Regions from separate parts of the Streptomyces sp. NPDC001634 genome, predicted to be linked through region 1. Evidence: riboswitches for the same ligand, from Rfam matches in the RefSeq annotation. Region 1 holds a riboswitch; each other region holds the start of a gene.
The links. Region 1 has a riboswitch for cyclic di-AMP ahead of ABT186_RS03405 (C40 family peptidase). Riboswitches for the same ligand answer to the same signal wherever they lie in the genome.
Positions count from the first base shown of each region.

Region 2: it holds a riboswitch for cyclic di-AMP, as region 1 does, so the genes downstream of both, ABT186_RS34040 (M23 family metallopeptidase) here and ABT186_RS03405 (C40 family peptidase) in region 1, are expected to answer to the same signal.
Region 3: it holds a riboswitch for cyclic di-AMP, as region 1 does, so the genes downstream of both, ABT186_RS35910 (C40 family peptidase) here and ABT186_RS03405 (C40 family peptidase) in region 1, are expected to answer to the same signal.

Region 1 covers NZ_JBEOZU010000003.1:193,206-198,326, forward strand. Annotated here, with positions in the region: gene ABT186_RS03400 (cation-translocating P-type ATPase) at 1-2,095, shown strand, start outside; cyclic di-AMP (ydaO/yuaA leader) riboswitch at 2,270-2,444, shown strand; gene ABT186_RS03405 (C40 family peptidase) at 2,452-4,149, shown strand; gene ABT186_RS03410 (NAD-dependent epimerase/dehydratase family protein) at 4,477-5,121, opposite strand, start outside.
Region 2 covers NZ_JBEOZU010000067.1:30,936-36,056, reverse strand. Annotated here, with positions in the region: gene ABT186_RS34050 (PrsW family intramembrane metalloprotease) at 1-362, shown strand, start outside; gene ABT186_RS34045 (aldo/keto reductase) at 433-1,377, opposite strand; gene ABT186_RS34040 (M23 family metallopeptidase) at 1,538-2,572, opposite strand; cyclic di-AMP (ydaO/yuaA leader) riboswitch at 2,584-2,741, opposite strand; gene ABT186_RS34035 (PP2C family protein-serine/threonine phosphatase) at 2,949-4,076, opposite strand; tRNA gene ABT186_RS34030 (tRNA-Met) at 4,390-4,463, opposite strand; gene ABT186_RS34025 (dihydrofolate reductase family protein) at 4,604-5,121, opposite strand, start outside.
Region 3 covers NZ_JBEOZU010000075.1:15,458-20,578, reverse strand. Annotated here, with positions in the region: gene ABT186_RS35920 (hypothetical protein) at 1-335, shown strand, start outside; gene ABT186_RS35915 (tellurite resistance/C4-dicarboxylate transporter family protein) at 313-1,287, opposite strand; gene ABT186_RS35910 (C40 family peptidase) at 1,476-2,666, opposite strand; cyclic di-AMP (ydaO/yuaA leader) riboswitch at 2,676-2,845, opposite strand; gene pcrA (DNA helicase PcrA) at 3,277-5,121, shown strand, end outside.

The DNA.
Region 1 (5,121 bases):
GCTGCCGGTGGCCAAGGACGTCGCGCCCGTGCTGGCGTCGGAGCTCGCGGACCGTACGTCCATGGTCTACGAGGGCACCACCGTCGCGGCCGGACGTGGCCGCGCGGTCGTCGTCGCGACCGGCACCGCGACCGAGGCCAGCCGGGCCGCGACGGTCGGTCGCGGCGCCGCCCCCGCCGTCGGGGTGGAGCGCAGGCTGGCCCGGATCACCCGCAGCACCCTGCCGGTGGCCCTTGGTTCGGCCGCGGCGGTGATGGCGGCCGGCACGCTGCGCGGGCGCCCGGCCCGGGACACCGTCGGCGCGGGTGTCGGGCTGGCCGTGGCCAGTGTTCCCGAAGGGCTGCCGTTCCTGGTCTCGGCGGCCCAACTCGCCTCCGCCAGAAGGCTTTCCGCACGGGGTGCCCTGGTCAGGGATCCCCGGACGATCGAGGCGGCCGGCCGCACGGACGTCCTGTGCTTCGACAAGACCGGAACCCTCACCCACGGCCGTATCTCCCTCGTTGCCGTCGCGGCCGACGGCAACAGCCGACCCCTCGAAGCACTCGGGGACGAGCAGCGCGCGGTACTCGGCGCGGCGCTGCGGGCGACACCGCGCCCGCACGGCGAAAAGCGGCTCGCACACGCCACCGACGGGGCCGTCACGGACGGTGCCGCGGAGGCGGGCGTGCGCCGTACGACGGGCGCGCCCGGCTGGCGGCGCATCTCCGGCCTGCCGTTCGAGCCGAGCCGCGGCTTCCACGCCACCCTGGGCCACTGCGAAGGTATCCGGATCCTGTCGGTGAAGGGGGCGCCGGAGGAGGTCGTCGAGCGTTGTTCCGGACGCGGCGGCCGGCCGCTGGCCGCGGAGGGCCGCGCAGACATCCTCGACGCCGGGGAGAAACTGGCGGCCGAGGGCCATCGCATCCTCGCGGTCGCCGAACTGCGGGACGCCGCCGACGAGGAGCTCACCGACGAGACCGTGCGGGGGCTCCACTTCCTCGGCTTCCTCGCGTTCGCCGACCGTGTGCGCGGCACCGCCGTCGACGCGGTGCGCCAACTCGCGGACGCGGGAGTGCACATCGTGATGATCACCGGGGACCACCCGGGCACCGCCGGCAAGACGGCCGCCGAACTCGGCGTCCTGGACGGCAGGCGGGTGGTGACCGGTGCCGAACTCGACGACCTGGACGACCGCGCGCTCGACGCGCTGCTGCCCGACGTCGGTGTCGTCGCGCGCGGAACCCCCGTGCACAAGGTCCGCGTCGTGCAGGCGTTCCAACGCCTTGGCCGTACGGTCGCGATGACCGGCGACGGCGCCAACGACGCGCCCGCGATCCGCCTCGCGGACATCGGCATAGCGTTCGGCAAGCGGGCCACCCCGGCGGCGCGGGCGGCGGCCGACCTCGTCGTCACGGACAACCGGCTGGAGACGATACTCGCCGCACTCGTGGAGGGCCGCGCCATGTGGGCCTCGGTACGGCAGGCGCTGGCGATCCTCGTCGGCGGCAATCTCGGAGAGATCGCCTTCACCCTCCTCGGAGCGGCCGCCACCGGATCCTCACCCCTGACGGCACGTCAGCTCCTGCTGGTCAACCTCTTCACGGACCTCGCACCGGCCATGGCCGTCGCCCTGCGCCCGCCCCATCCCGAGGCCGCCGAACGCATGCTCCACGAGGGCCCCGAGGTCTCGCTCGGCACGGCCCTGACCGACGAGACCGTGTGCCGCGCGGTGGCCACCACCCTGGGCGCCACGTCCGGCTGGCTCGCCGCACGGTTCACCGGCCGTGCCACCCGCGCCCGTACCGTCGCCCTGGTCGCGCTCGTGGGCGCGCAGCTCGGCCAGACGCTGCTGGCCGGGGGCCGGAGCGGAGCGATCATCGCCTCCTCGCTGGGCTCCCTGGCCGCTCTGGCGGCCGTCGTCCAGACCCCGTTCCTCAGCCAGTTCTTCGGCTGCACACCCCTCGGCCCCATCGCCTGGGGCATCGCCCTGTCCGCCGCGGCCATGGGGACGCTGAGTTCGCTGTTCCTCCCGGCACTGATCGCCGGCGTCCGCCCCGCCTTCGCCGCGTCATCGGCCGTGAATCCCGTCAACGGACCGCAGCCCGGCGAACACTGACCAAGAGTCGGGCCACGGCAGCAACAAGCCGTGGGGGACGTCAAGATGGGGGCGGCAAGGCGAAAGTCACAATTACGTATCGGACATTCCGCGCTTCAATCTTCACGTGAGGCACACAAATTGGTTAGGTTGGCGTCAGGCCGCAAGACTCCCTCCGGCGAACCTCGCCGGGTCGCGCGGCCTCCGCCGAATCCGGTGCACGACAACTGCACACCCGAGCCGGGGACCCAACCGACCACGGGGTGAATCGGCCCAACTGCCGGACAGGCAGGGGCCGTAGGGCACACCTTCCGGTAACCGCTCGCCCGAACCCGACAGCTGACCCGGCAGGCGGAGCACGGAAGGAGTACGTCCCCATGGCGCCGGAGCAGACCCCGCTCCCCGGAGGCAGCCTCCCCGGCATGCGCAACTCCCGCTTCTCGGGGGACGACGGGGCGAGCCGAGAAGAGGTCCAGCAGCGGATCCGCAACCTCTACGACCGGGCCGAGGACGACAGCGGGACCTACAACGCGACCCGCGTGGCAAACGCAGGCCCGCGTAATCGTGTCACCACCGGCGTCAACATGGAGCGTCGGCGCGCCGATCCCGCCCTCGACGAGGTCGCCAGGCAGTGGTTCGAGGGGGCCCGCAGGAAGCTGGGGCCCACCGTTCCGGCCGCGCTGCCCGCCGACAGAATGCCCGACAGAGTCGACTTGGACCGGCTCGCTCCCCCGGCGAGGCGGCCGGGGAACGAACTCACCGCTGGTGAGCTCAGGACGACGGACCGCCCCCTCCCGGAGCTGACCGCCGGACCGGCCACGGGAACGACCACCGGTGCTCTGGCTGAACTGACCGCCGGGCCCGGGACGGCCTCCAGGCCGCCTGCGGAACTGACAGCCGGCCCCGTGGCCGCGTTGCCGGCCGCCCCTCGGACACGGCCGGAGACCAACCTGGCCCTGCCTGCGCCGGCCGGCGAGTCGCGGCCGTCCAGGTTGAGCACCTCCAAGGAGCAGAACCAGCGGAAGCTCGCCGCGGCCCGGGAGCTGCTGTCCCGGCATGTCGCCCGGATCAGCACGGCACCGGCGGCGATCGAGTCCCGCGCCGTCGAGGACGCCTGGCGCACGTCGGAGGGACAGGCTTTCGGCCTGGGCGACACCGGATGGCAGTCGCAGCAGCCTGCCGCGTTCGGCACGGCCCCGTCGGGCATGTCCGTCGACGCGGGCGCCGCCTTCTCCACGGGGACTTCGCTGCCCACTGCCGCGATGTTCCCCACCGCGGCCCCTTACCCTACGGAGTTGCCCGTCGCCAGCGGGACTTCGCTCCCCGCAGCGGCCCCCTTCCCGACCGAGGCGCCCGTCGCCACCGGGACGCCCTTCCCCACCGCGGCTTTCTTCCCCGCCGAGGCGCCCCTGCCCATCACGGTCCCCTACCCGACCGAGGCACCCGTCGCCACCGGGACGCCGCTCCCCGCCCCGGCTCTCTTCCCGACCGAGGCGCCCGCTGCCGGGACGCCCCTCCCCACCACGGCTCTCTTCCCGACCGAGGCGCCCGCTGCCGGGACGCCCCTCCCCACCACGGCTCCCTTCCCCGCCGAGGCGCCCATCGCCACCGGAGCCCCCCTCCCCACCGGTACCTCCCTCCCGACGGTCCCTCCCGTCCCCACCGAAGCGTTCATCGGCGTCGGCGGTGTGCCGGAGACGGGATACGGCGCCAAGGCCTCGAAGGCTTCCAAGGCACTCGCCTTCGCTCGTGAACAGATCGGCAAACCGTGCGTCTGGGGCGCTGCCGGGCCCGGCTCCTACGACGCCTCCGGTCTCACGCAGGCCGCCTGGAAGGCCGCAGGAGTGGCCCTCCCGCGCGGTGCGCAGGATCAGGCGCGTACCGGCACGCCCATCCCCCTCACCGATATCCAGCCCGGCGACCTGGTCTTCTTCTACGACGACGACCGCCACGTCGGCCTGTGCACCGGCAACGGCATGATGATCCACGCGCCGAGCCCGGGGGCGTACATACGCGAGGAGTCACTCTTCTTCGCCGGGAGCGCGGCCATCCACAGCGCGGCACGGCCCGCGTGAATCCGTCCGCCTTGTCCACGGCTCGCTATCGTCGGCAGTGACGATCATGCCGCGTACGGGGGCGAGCCGTGCGAGGTGCGCGGCGGCGGTGGCGGTGGCCCGGCCTTCGGGTGAGGCGAACCCGGCGTGCAGCTCGTCCAGTGTGTCCCAGTCCAGCCCGGCGACCAGGTAGTAGTAGGGGGATGTGGACCTCGCGGTAGTGCCGGTCGAATTCCCCGGGGTCGGCTGGAGCCAACCCAGCTCACCCCTCGGTACGGCTCGAAGTCCACGCGCACACCATGGCGTACGGGCTGTCGGTCGCAGGACGGCGGGGTTGCGGTCGCCCGATCAGTTCGCTGCCCGTTGCTGTCGCCATGTCTCGTAGTGGTCCAGGAGGGTCTCCTCGACCGGGCGGTAGGTGATGCCCAGTTCGTGCACGCTCCTGCTGTTGTCGACCCGGAACCGGATGCCGAGGTGTTTGCGGATGTAGTCCTGGGTCAGACCGAAGGCCGGGCCCAGGACGCGTACCGGCCAGTGCGGGAGGGCGGTGCGGGGCAGTCGGAGGTCACGCGGGTAACGGGTGCGGATGATGCGTGACATCTCGTGGAAGGAGGTCATCGTCTCCGCCGCGACGATGTAACGGCCCTTCGCCACAGGGTTCTCCGCCGCCGCGATGTGTGCGTCGGCCACGTCCCGCACGTCGCATGTGGTGAAGCTGAAGTCCGGCGCGCCGTAGAAGAAGTAGCCCTTGAACAACTCGTCGAGCAGGAACAGGCTGCCGGACTCCGACGCGGGGGTCAGGGAAGGCCCGAGGATCAGCCCGGGGTTGACGGACACCATGCGCCACCGGTCCTGGGCCGCCTCCGCCGCCCATGCCTCGCGTTCCGCGAGCGTCTTGGCGTAGTGGTAGGGGTTGTTCTCCACCGTGCTCGTGGTGTTGAAGTACTTCTCGGACAGTATCTCGTCGTCCATGCCCTTGACGTCGATGTAGTC
Region 2 (5,121 bases), on a different contig from region 1:
CCCGGGAGTACGCGGGGCACCACGCCGGCCGAGCGGCGGCGCGCTCGGTCGCGGAGTACGAGGCGTATGCGACGTCGCTGGCGTTCCTGCGCCACCGGGGGCGCCGGGGGCGGGCGGGAGCCGACTTCGTCGCACGGGAACAGGAGTTGCTCTCCGCGCTGTGGGCACGGCGGGGGGTGGCACGGCCGGCGCTGGAGCACGCCGCGAGGGCCATGACGCCGGTGGCTCCGCCGGCAACGGCTCCGGCGGCCTGGCCGGGGTACGGATACGCGCCGGTGTACGGTGCGCCGCCGCCGTACTGGGCGTCGGCGCACGGTACGACGGCGGTGCCGTATCCCGGGTACAACCCGTACCGCTCATAACGGGTTGAAGTAAGGGGGTTGAAGCAAGGGGTTGAAGTAAGGCGTTGAAGCAGGAGGCTGAAAGGGCTCGCTACGCGGACGCCTCGGTGAGGCGCTTCAGCTCCTCCTCCGTCAGCGTCACATCCGCCACCGCCAGCAGTGCCGGCAGCTGTTCCACCGTGCGGGCCGAGGCGATCGGGGCCGCGATCGTCGGCTGGGCCGCCAGCCAGGCCAGGGCCACCGTGGCGAGCTCCGCGTCCCGCGCCTGCGCGACCTCGTCGAGGGCTGCCAGGACGCGCCGGCCGCGCTCCGTCTCCAGATGCTTGCCCGCACCGGCGGCCCGCGCCGAGTCCACCGTCGTACCCGGCCGGTACTTGCCCGTCAGGAAGCCGGCCGCGAGGGAGAAGTACGGAACGGCCGCGAGGCCCGCACGGGAGACGACGTCCCGCAGCGCGCCCTCGTAGGTGTCGCGCGAGACCAGGTTGTAGTGCGGCTGCAGCGCCACGTACCGCGCCAGGTCCTCGCGGTCGGAGAAGTCGAGGGACTCCTGGAGGCGCTCGGCGGAGATGTTGGAGGCGCCGATGGCGCGCACCTTGCCCGCCTTCACCAGCTCGTCGAGCGCGCCGATGATCTCCTCGACGGGCACCTCCGGCTGATCGAAGTGCGTGTAGTAGAGGTCGATGTGGTCGGTGTCCAGGCGGCGCAGGGACGCGTCGGCCGCGGCCTTGATGTTCGCGGCGGTCAGGCCCTTGTAGTCGGGGTGCTGACTGACCTTGGTCGCGATGACCACGTCGGAGCGGTTGCCGCGGGCCTTGGCCCACTTGCCAATGAGGGTCTCGGACTCGCCGCCCTTGTTGCCGGGAATCCAGGCCGAGTACGAGTCGGCCGTGTCGACGAAGTTGCCGCCCGCCGCCACGTAGGCGTCGAGCACGGCGAAGGACTGCGCCTCGTCGGCGGTCCAGCCGAAGACGTTGCCGCCGAGGGAGAGCGGGAAGACCTCGAGGTCGGAGGAGCCGAGCTTGCGAAGGGAAGTCATGCTCTTCTTCAACGCCCGGGCCGGATCGATATCTTCCGGAACAGCCGCAAAGTCCCCGTAAACAAGCAGATTCCAGAATTCCGGTTCAGGGCGCCAAGCCGACAGCCCTGGCGTCGGGGGGTGTGCGCCAGGGCCGCCGGGGTTCGGATGAGAAGAGGTGTCAGGGGTTGAGGCCCTTGCCCTGCAGCCACGCCATCGGGTCGATGGCGGCGCCGCCGTTCGGGTGGACCTCCAGGTGCAGATGCGGCCCGGTCACGTTGCCGGTCGCGCCCACGCGGCCGATGACGTCGCCCGTGGACACCTTCTGCCCCACGCTGACGCTGATCGACGACTGGTGGCAGAACCACAGCTCGGTGCCGTCGTCGAGGGTGAGGACCGTGCGGTAGCCGTACGAGCCGGCCCAGCCCGCCTGCGTGATGGTGCCGCTGTGGATCGCCTTGATGAGCGTGCCCGTGGGCGCGGCGAAGTCGAGACCGGTGTGGTAGCCGGAGGACCACATGGCACCGGCGTCACCGAAGCGGGAGGTCAGCGTGTACGAGGACGTCGGCAGCGTGTACTGCTTGGCCAGCTCGGCCAGCCGTGCCGCCTCGGCCTTCTGCTTGGCCTCCTCCTCCGCCTGCTTCTTGTCGGCGGCGGCCTTGGCCTTCGCGTCCTCCTGCGCCTTGGCCGCGGCCTCGGCGGCCTTCTTCGCGGCGGCGTCCTCAGCGGCCTGCGCGGCGGCCTTGTCGATCCGGTCCTGCTGGGAGGCGGCCTGCTCGATGATGCGGGCGCGCAGCGCCTCGCCCGCGCCGGAGTTGCCCGCGGCGGCGTCGGCGGTGGTCACGCCCGCGGCGCTGAGCGGGGTGGCGGAGCCCTTGGGGGCGCCGGCGTCCTCGCCGATGAGCGCCTTGGCCGAGTGCGTGAGCGAGGAGAGGTCCGGCAGGGATATGGACACCGGAGGCTTGCCCGACTGCGCGGTGGCCATGCCGCCCGCGCCGACGGCGGCCATCACGCCGACGCCCAGAACGGTGGAGCTGCGCGCGAGTCCGCCTCCGCGCTGCTTGGTGACGCGGTGCCGGCCGCGGACGGGGCGGAGCGACTCCTCGGTGGGGTTCCACTCCTCCCAGGGGCCCTCGTCGGTGCCAGGTGCGAAACCGAACGTCTGAGTTCCGTTCGGGGCGAACGAGGTGCTCTGGGCAGGCGGGTTGGACGCCACGTGGGCGCACTCCTTTCCTTCCTTCTCGCCTACCGGGTTAGCTGACGGGTTCGGAGCAGGAAGGTCTCCTACGCGCGTATACCTGCCGTGCTTCCACGGCGGCATCCGCTCGATTCACCCCAAGGTGGTGGTTCCCCGGCTCCCTTGCGGGATTCGGCACACGCGCACGGAGCCGCCTCTTGTGACGGCTGGGACGACCGCGCTGCGTTATCGAACGTTAATAGACGCGGGGGCCGGATTCCAAGCCGTTCGACCTAGATCATTAACGCCCCTGGCCAGGACTTTCACGCCATGAACGGCAGAAAACGGGCGAGTTGCTCCCACCTCAGGAGTCTCACAGATATTGACAGTATGTCAGTTGTTGAGCGGAGGGGCGTCAGATGATCACCTGGCGTGACGACGGCGACGGGTGCTCGGGGCGGCGTACGGCCAGCACGGCCATGTCGTCCGTGGCACGGCCGCCGGTGTGGCGGGCGACCTCCTCGGTGACGGCGGCCAGGAGTGCGGCGGGCCCGGGGAAGACGCGGCCGACGAGGCGGCCTGCGGGGTCGTAGAACTCGCCGTGCGCATCGCGTGCCTCCGAGACGCCGTCGGTGAAGAAGAGCAGCGTCGCCCCGGGCGGGAAGTCCCACTCCTTCGCCCGGTCGGGCCATATGCCGAGGTCGCCCATACCCAGCGGCAGCGCGGGCTCGGGGGGCGCCAGCTCGCTCAGGGTGCCGTCCGGGTGCAGCAGCAGCGGTGCGGGGTGGCCTCGGCTGACGATGCGGACGCGTCCGCCGCCGTGCGGGATCTCGGCGAGCACCGCGGTGGTGAACCCCTCGAACGCGTCGATCCGGTCGCGCCGGGTGCCCTCGCGCAACAACGCCCGCTCCAGGCGCTGGGCGACGGCCTCCAGCGTGGACTCCTGTTCCGCGGCCTCCCGGAAGGCGCCGATGACGACGGCGACGGCGGCCACCGCCCCCATTCCCTTCCCGCGCACGTCCCCGACGACGAGCCGGACGCCGTGCGGGGAGTCCTGCACGGCGTACAGGTCGCCGCCGATGAAGGCGCCCGCCTGTGCCGCCTCGTACCGGGCGGCGATGTCGAACCCGCCGATCCGTCCGGCGGGTTCGGGCAGCACGGCGCGCTGGGCAGCCTCGGCGATCTCATGGGCGGAGGCGAGGCGTTCGTCGTTGCGGCGGACGAGCACGTTGACCAGGACGGCCAGCACGGCGACGGTGACGATGGTGATCACCTCGGTGACCGCGTCGGCCTGCCCGAGGATGCCGAGCCCGAGGTGGACCGCGAGGACGGCGACGACGGCGGCCACGCCGGTGAGAACGGTGCCGGGCAGCGAGTAGAGCGGTGCGGCCACCAGGGGGGCGGCGGTGAAGAGGGGACCCGCCCTGAAGTCGGACGGGGTGAAGTAGTCGTGGCAGGCGCCCGCGACGACGAGCAGCGCGGGCAGGGCACGCAGGAACGCGCGCGCGTACGAGATCCGGCGGGTCTCGGACCCGACGGGCATCGGCGGTGTGGCGTCTCCCACACCGAGGTCGGCCACCGGGTCGCCGGGCAGTCGGCCGCCGGACCGGTCACGGCCGTCGTCCTCCTGGTCGTACGGCTCCTGCGACCGCCACGCGCCTGCTTGCTGCACCACCCGTCCAGGCTTTCCCGCGGGGACGGCGGGAGGCGACCGCTGAGGGCCGATCGGCGTATGCAACGGTGACACGAACGGGCGGTTGAACGCCGGGAACCAGGGATGCCGGGGCGCGGGGTACCGGGGGGCAAGGAAAAACCGAGGGCCGGAACCCTTTCGGATTCCGGCCCTCGGCCATCAGTAGCGGGGACAGGATTTGAACCTGCGACCTCTGGGTTATGAGCCCAGCGAGCTACCGAGCTGCTCCACCCCGCGTCGGTGAAACCAGTGTACGCCATGCGCGCGACACGGAGCACACCGGTTTTACGCCCATGGCCCCTCACCAGCGTTTTCCGGCCTCCACCGACCCTTTCACGGCCACGGGGTCATGCACTCACGGTGCCCCCACGGTGCCGTCAGGAGCGGGTCGCCGGGGGCAGCAGATGGGCGTTCGGGGCCATCGCACAGGCCTCGTACTCCGGAAGGAGCAGCACGTCCACCCCCGCAGCCGCCAGCAGCGCGTTGCCGTCGGCCGACTGCACGAACGTGTCCGGTTCACGCCAGGCCGTGACCACCCGTCGTACCCCGGCGTCCAGGATCAGCCGGGCGCACGGTGCGGGCCGGGAGGCGCGGCGGGCGCACGGTTCCAGGCTGCTGTACACCGTTGCGCCGGCCAGCCGCGGATCCGCCGGGCCGAGCTTCGCCAGCGCCGCCTCCTCCGCATGGACCACGGGGTCGCCGCCCTCCCGGGAGTGCCCCCGCGCCAGCTCCGTACCGTCGGCCGCGACGATCACCGCCCCCACGCTGAAGGCCGTCTCGGACGGCGGGCACTGCGCGGCCAGCTCGCAGGCCGTCTCCAGCCACCGCCGGTCCGCGGCGGAGGCGCGCTGCCCGGTGCCGGGCGCCGTGGGCACGTAGCGCATCAGCACGACGT
Region 3 (5,121 bases), on a different contig from region 1:
TCTTCGTCGGCCTGCACATCATCGGGATCGCCGCGCTGCTCGGCGGCTTCCTCACCCAGATGAAGGCGATGGGCCAGGGCACGGCCCGCTTCGTGCCCGGAATGCTGCACGGCGCGCTGACCATGCTGGTCACGGGCGTCGTTCTGGTGGGCCTCAATCAGGCGGACCACCACTCGGTCAACACGATCAAGATCGGCATCAAGCTGGCTCTGCTGATCGTGATCCTCGGCCTGGTCTACGTCAAGCGCGACGAGGAGACGGTCGAGAAGCCCCTCTTCGGCCTCGTCGGCGCGCTGACCATGGCGAACATCTTCATCGCGGTGCTCTGGACCTGACGGTTCCCAGGGCGGACCGGACGGCCGAGGCGAGGACCGCGCACCAGACGGCCACCGCGATCCACAGCAGTACCCGGCCGAGTCCGCTCGGCCAGTGCACTTCGAGAGCGGCGGCGACGGACAGTGCCGCCACGGCGGTCATCCCCATGGGGAAGACGGTCGCCCAGCGCCGTACGTCGTAACCGAGCCGCGGCCGGAGCATCTCGGCCGCCGCCAGTACGCAGTAACAGGAGCAGGCGAGCACGAGGAGGCCGACGGTGACGGCCCGCAGGGTGTCGTTGTCGTCGTTGTTCCAGAGATACAGGCCACTTTGCGCCGCGGCGACGAGCCGTGCCCCCGCCACCGCGGAGATGGCGAGTGCGCCGGCCGCGATCCAGTGGTCCCCCGCGCCGGTCAGCACCTGCCGCGGGTCGAAGCGCCACAGCCCGGCCAGGTAGAGCACGAGCCCGAGCCAGAAGAACACCAGCGCCGCGTGCGCGAGCCACGCAACCCCCTCGGCCCCGGCGAGCACCGCGGCGAGCACCGCGATCCCCTCCGTCGCCACGGACCCGAGGAACACCACCCCCGGCATACGGCGCTCCCAGTGCCACATCACCGGGAGGATCAGGCCCGCCCACAGCACGAAGGCCAGCGCGAGGAGCGCCTCGGCGAGCTGCTGCCAGCCCAGGTCGGCCACCGCCGCGCCCAACACGGCCGTCGCCGCGACCGGGGTGAGCGCGACCGGCGAGCGCGCCTCGGCCGCCCACCGCTCGCGCTCCCGCGGCAGCCGTACGGCGAAGTCCGCGGCGAGCCCGAGCCATGAGATGCCGGTCAGCACCAGGGCGATGCGGGAGAGGGCCTCGTACCCGGGCAGATGCAGCCCGACCGACAGGATGCCGGTCGCCATGACGGCGGCCCCGGTGGCGGGCGGACGCTGCGCCCACCGGATACGGAGCGCGGAGGTGCCTGACATGCGCCCGATGCTAGGGACGCGTACGCGGGTTGCGTACGGGGCACGCGCGCGCGGAGACGGAAAACACCCCACGCGCGCGGAGACGGCAAACAACCCCCCGCGCGCGGAGACGGCAAACAACCCCCACGCGTGCGGGGCGTACGAAAACGCCCACGCGCGCGTGGGGCACGAAAACGGGAGCCGAGGCCTCAGGCCGGCCGCACCACGCTGTGGATGATCGACGCGCCGCCGTAGTAGATCGACTCCTCGCGGACGTACGCGCCCGGCTTCGGTGCGTGGATCATCATGCCGTTGCCGATGTAGATGCCGACGTGGCTGATGTCGTCGTAGAAGAAGATCAGATCACCGGGCTGCGCATCGGTGAGCGAGACCGTCGTGCCGGCGTTCACCTGGTCGTACGTGGTGCGCGGCAGCGTCACCCCGGCGGCGCTCCAGGCTGCCTGGGTCAGGCCCGAGCAGTCGTACGAGCCGGGCCCGGTGGCGCCCCACACGTACGGCTTGCCTATCTGCGCGCGGGCGAACGCAAGGACCTTCGCGGCCTTGGTCGCGTAGGAGGAGTCCGTGCCGGTGGAGGTGCCCGATGAGCCCGAGGAACTCGACGAGCCGGACGAACCGGAGGATCCGGAGGAACTCGACGAGCCGGACGTGGTGCCCGAGGACGACTTCTGCTGCGCCGCCTGCCGCCGTGCCAGCTCCGCGGCCTGGCGCTGGGCCTCCTCCTGCTTCTGCTTCTCGATCGCGGCGAGCCGCGCCTTCTGCTCCGCGGTCAGCTGGGAGAGCAGCTGCCGCGCCTCGCTCAGTTTCTGCTGGACGTCCGCCTTGCTCGACTTGAGCGTTTCCTGCGACTTGGTGAGCGACTGCAGGCTCCGGCTGGCCTCCTGCCGCTTCTTCATCGTCGAGGCCTGCGCGGTGATGTACTGGTCGACCGCTTCCTTCTGACGGCTGGTCAGCCGGCTCATCAGCTGGGTCTGGTCGAAGTAGTCCTGGGGCGTGTCGGCCAGCAGGAAGGTGGCCGTGTCGGGGGCCGCGGCCCCGGTTCGGTACTGCGCCGCTGCGAACGTGCCCAGCTCGTCCCGTGCCTCGTTGAGCTTCTGGGTGCGCTTGGCGACGTCGTCGAGGAGCGTGTCGACGTGCTTGCGCTCCGTGGCCGTCTTCTCCGTCGCCGCGTCGTATCTTTCGGTGGCCGACTCCGCCTGGCGGTAGAGGTCGTTGACCTTCTTCTCGACCTCCTCGATGCTCGGCTTGTTGTCGGCGGAGGGCGCGGCGTTGGCGGTCTGGGAGAGCAGGGCCACGGAGGTGAGGGCGGCCGTCGCGAGGGCGGGGGTCCGTATGCCTGCGATGCGCGTGCCGGAGGGACGCGGCTTGCGGTGCGGCGCCATTGAGAGGCGACTCCTTCCGTAATCCGCCTACCGAGTTAGCTGTCGGGTTCGGGCGGGTGGTTCCGGAAGGTGTGCCCTACGGCCGTGCCCCGAAGGGCAGTTGGCCGATTCACCCCAAGGTCGGTGGGTCCCCGGCTCCGGCTGCCGCGGGGGCGCACCGGACTCGGCGGAGGCCCCGCGACCCGGCGACCTTCGCCGGTGGTTGTCGTGCGGCCTGCCGGGCACGCTAGCCAACTGGTGTGGCCCGTGTGAAGGTTGATGTGCGATATGCCCGATACATTTTCGTGACCTTGACCTTGAGGTGTGCCGCCCATGGTCAATGCGGAGGTATCTGTGGCGGGTTGGTCGATTTTTTCCTCCGGAGTCGGGATTTCCGTGGAGTATGAGACTTCTCCGGAGTCGGAATTCCAGTGGAGCCGGGATTCCTTCGGGGCTCCGACGTGGGCGTATGTCCCGTACGGTCGATTGCCGAACGTGGTCGGACCGACCCGGAAAGTAACAGTAATCAAGCGGTCAATTCCGGAGGAGCGCCCGGCCGGAGACCGATCCCGGGGACGGATTGCCGGGGCGGCGGCCGGTTGTCGGTGGGGCGGCCTAGACTCGGAGAGCGATGAGCAGCCTCTTTGACGACAGCTTCCTGGCGGACCTCAAGGCCAATCCGGCCCACGAGGAGGAGCCCCCGCCACCCGAGGACGATCACGCACCGGAGTCGGTTCCGGACGATCTGTTCGACGGGAAGTTCGACATGCCGCCGGACCGGGACGCTTACTACCGCGACGGCGCGCCCCGCCCGGTCATCGACCCGCAGGCGCTGCTCCAGGGGCTGAACGAGAACCAGCGCGCGGCCGTCGTGCACGCCGGCTCCCCCCTGCTCATCGTGGCCGGCGCCGGCTCCGGCAAGACCCGAGTGCTCACCCACCGCATCGCGTATCTGCTGGCCGAGCGGGGCGTGCACCCGGGACAGATCCTTGCGATCACCTTCACCAACAAGGCCGCGGGCGAGATGAAGGAGCGCGTCGAGCATCTCGTCGGCCCGCGCGCGAACGCGATGTGGGTGATGACCTTCCACAGCGCGTGCGTCCGCATCCTGCGGCGCGAGTCGAAGAAGCTCGGCTTCACATCCTCCTTCTCGATCTACGACGCCGCCGACAGCAAGCGGCTGATGGCGCTGGTCTGCCGCGATCTGGACCTCGACCCCAAGCGCTTCCCGCCGAAGTCCTTCAGCGCCAAGATCTCCAACCTGAAGAACGAGCTGATCGACGAGGAGGACTTCGCCGCCCAGGCCGCCGACAGCTTCGAGAAGACCCTCGCTCAGGCGTACGCGCTCTACCAGTCGCGGCTCCGCGAGGCGAACGCGCTCGACTTCGACGACCTGATCATGACGACGGTCAACCTGCTCCGCGCCTTCCCGGACGTCGCCGAGCACTACCGCCGCCGCTTCCGCCACGTCCTCGTGGACGAGTACCAGGACACGAACCACGCCCAGTACGCCCTCGTACGGGAACTCGTCGGCAGCTCCGAACATCCCGTGGACGTACCGCCGAGCGAGTACGACCTGCGGCCGGCCGAACTGTGCGTCGTCGGTGACGCCGACCAGTCGATCTACGCCTTCCGTGGCGCGACCATCCGCAACATCCTCCAGTTCGAGGAGGACTACCCGGACGCCACGACGATCCTCCTGGAGCAGAACTACCGCTCCACGCAGACGATCCTGAGCGCAGCCAACGCGGTCATCGAGCGCAACGAGTCCCGCCGCCCCAAGAACCTGTGGACGAACGCGGGCGCGGGCGCGCGGATCACCGGCTATGTCGCCGACACCGAGCACGACGAGGCGCAGTTCGTCGCCGACGAGATCGACCGCCTCACCGACAAGGCCGAGGCGAAGGCGGGCGACGTCGCCGTCTTCTACCGGACCAACGCCCAGTCCCGTGTCTTCGAAGAGGTCTTCATCCGCGTCGGCCTGCCCTACAAGGTCGTCGGCGGCGTCCGCTTCTACGAGCGCAAGGAGGTCAGGGACGTCCTCGCCTATCTGCGGGTGCTGGCGAACCCGGAGGACTCCGTGCCGCTGCGGCGGATCCTGAACGTGCCGAAGCGGGGGATCGGCGAGCGCGCCGAGGCGATGATCGACGCCCTTTCCCAGCGGGAGAAGATCAGCTTCTCGCAGGCGCTGCGCCGCGTGGACGAGGCATACGGCATGGCGGCCCGCTCGACGAACGCGGTCAAGAAGTTCAACGCGCTGATGGAGGACCTGCGGACGATCGTGGAGTCGGGAGCCGGCCCGGCCACGGTCCTGGAAGCGGTCCTCGAACGCACCGGTTATCTGGCCGAACTGCAGGCCTCGACCGACCCCCAGGACGAGACCCGCATCGAGAACCTCCAGGAACTCGCGGCCGTGGCCCTCGAATTCGAGCAGGAGCGCGGCGAGGGCGGAGCGACATCAGGGGCTGCCGCCCCG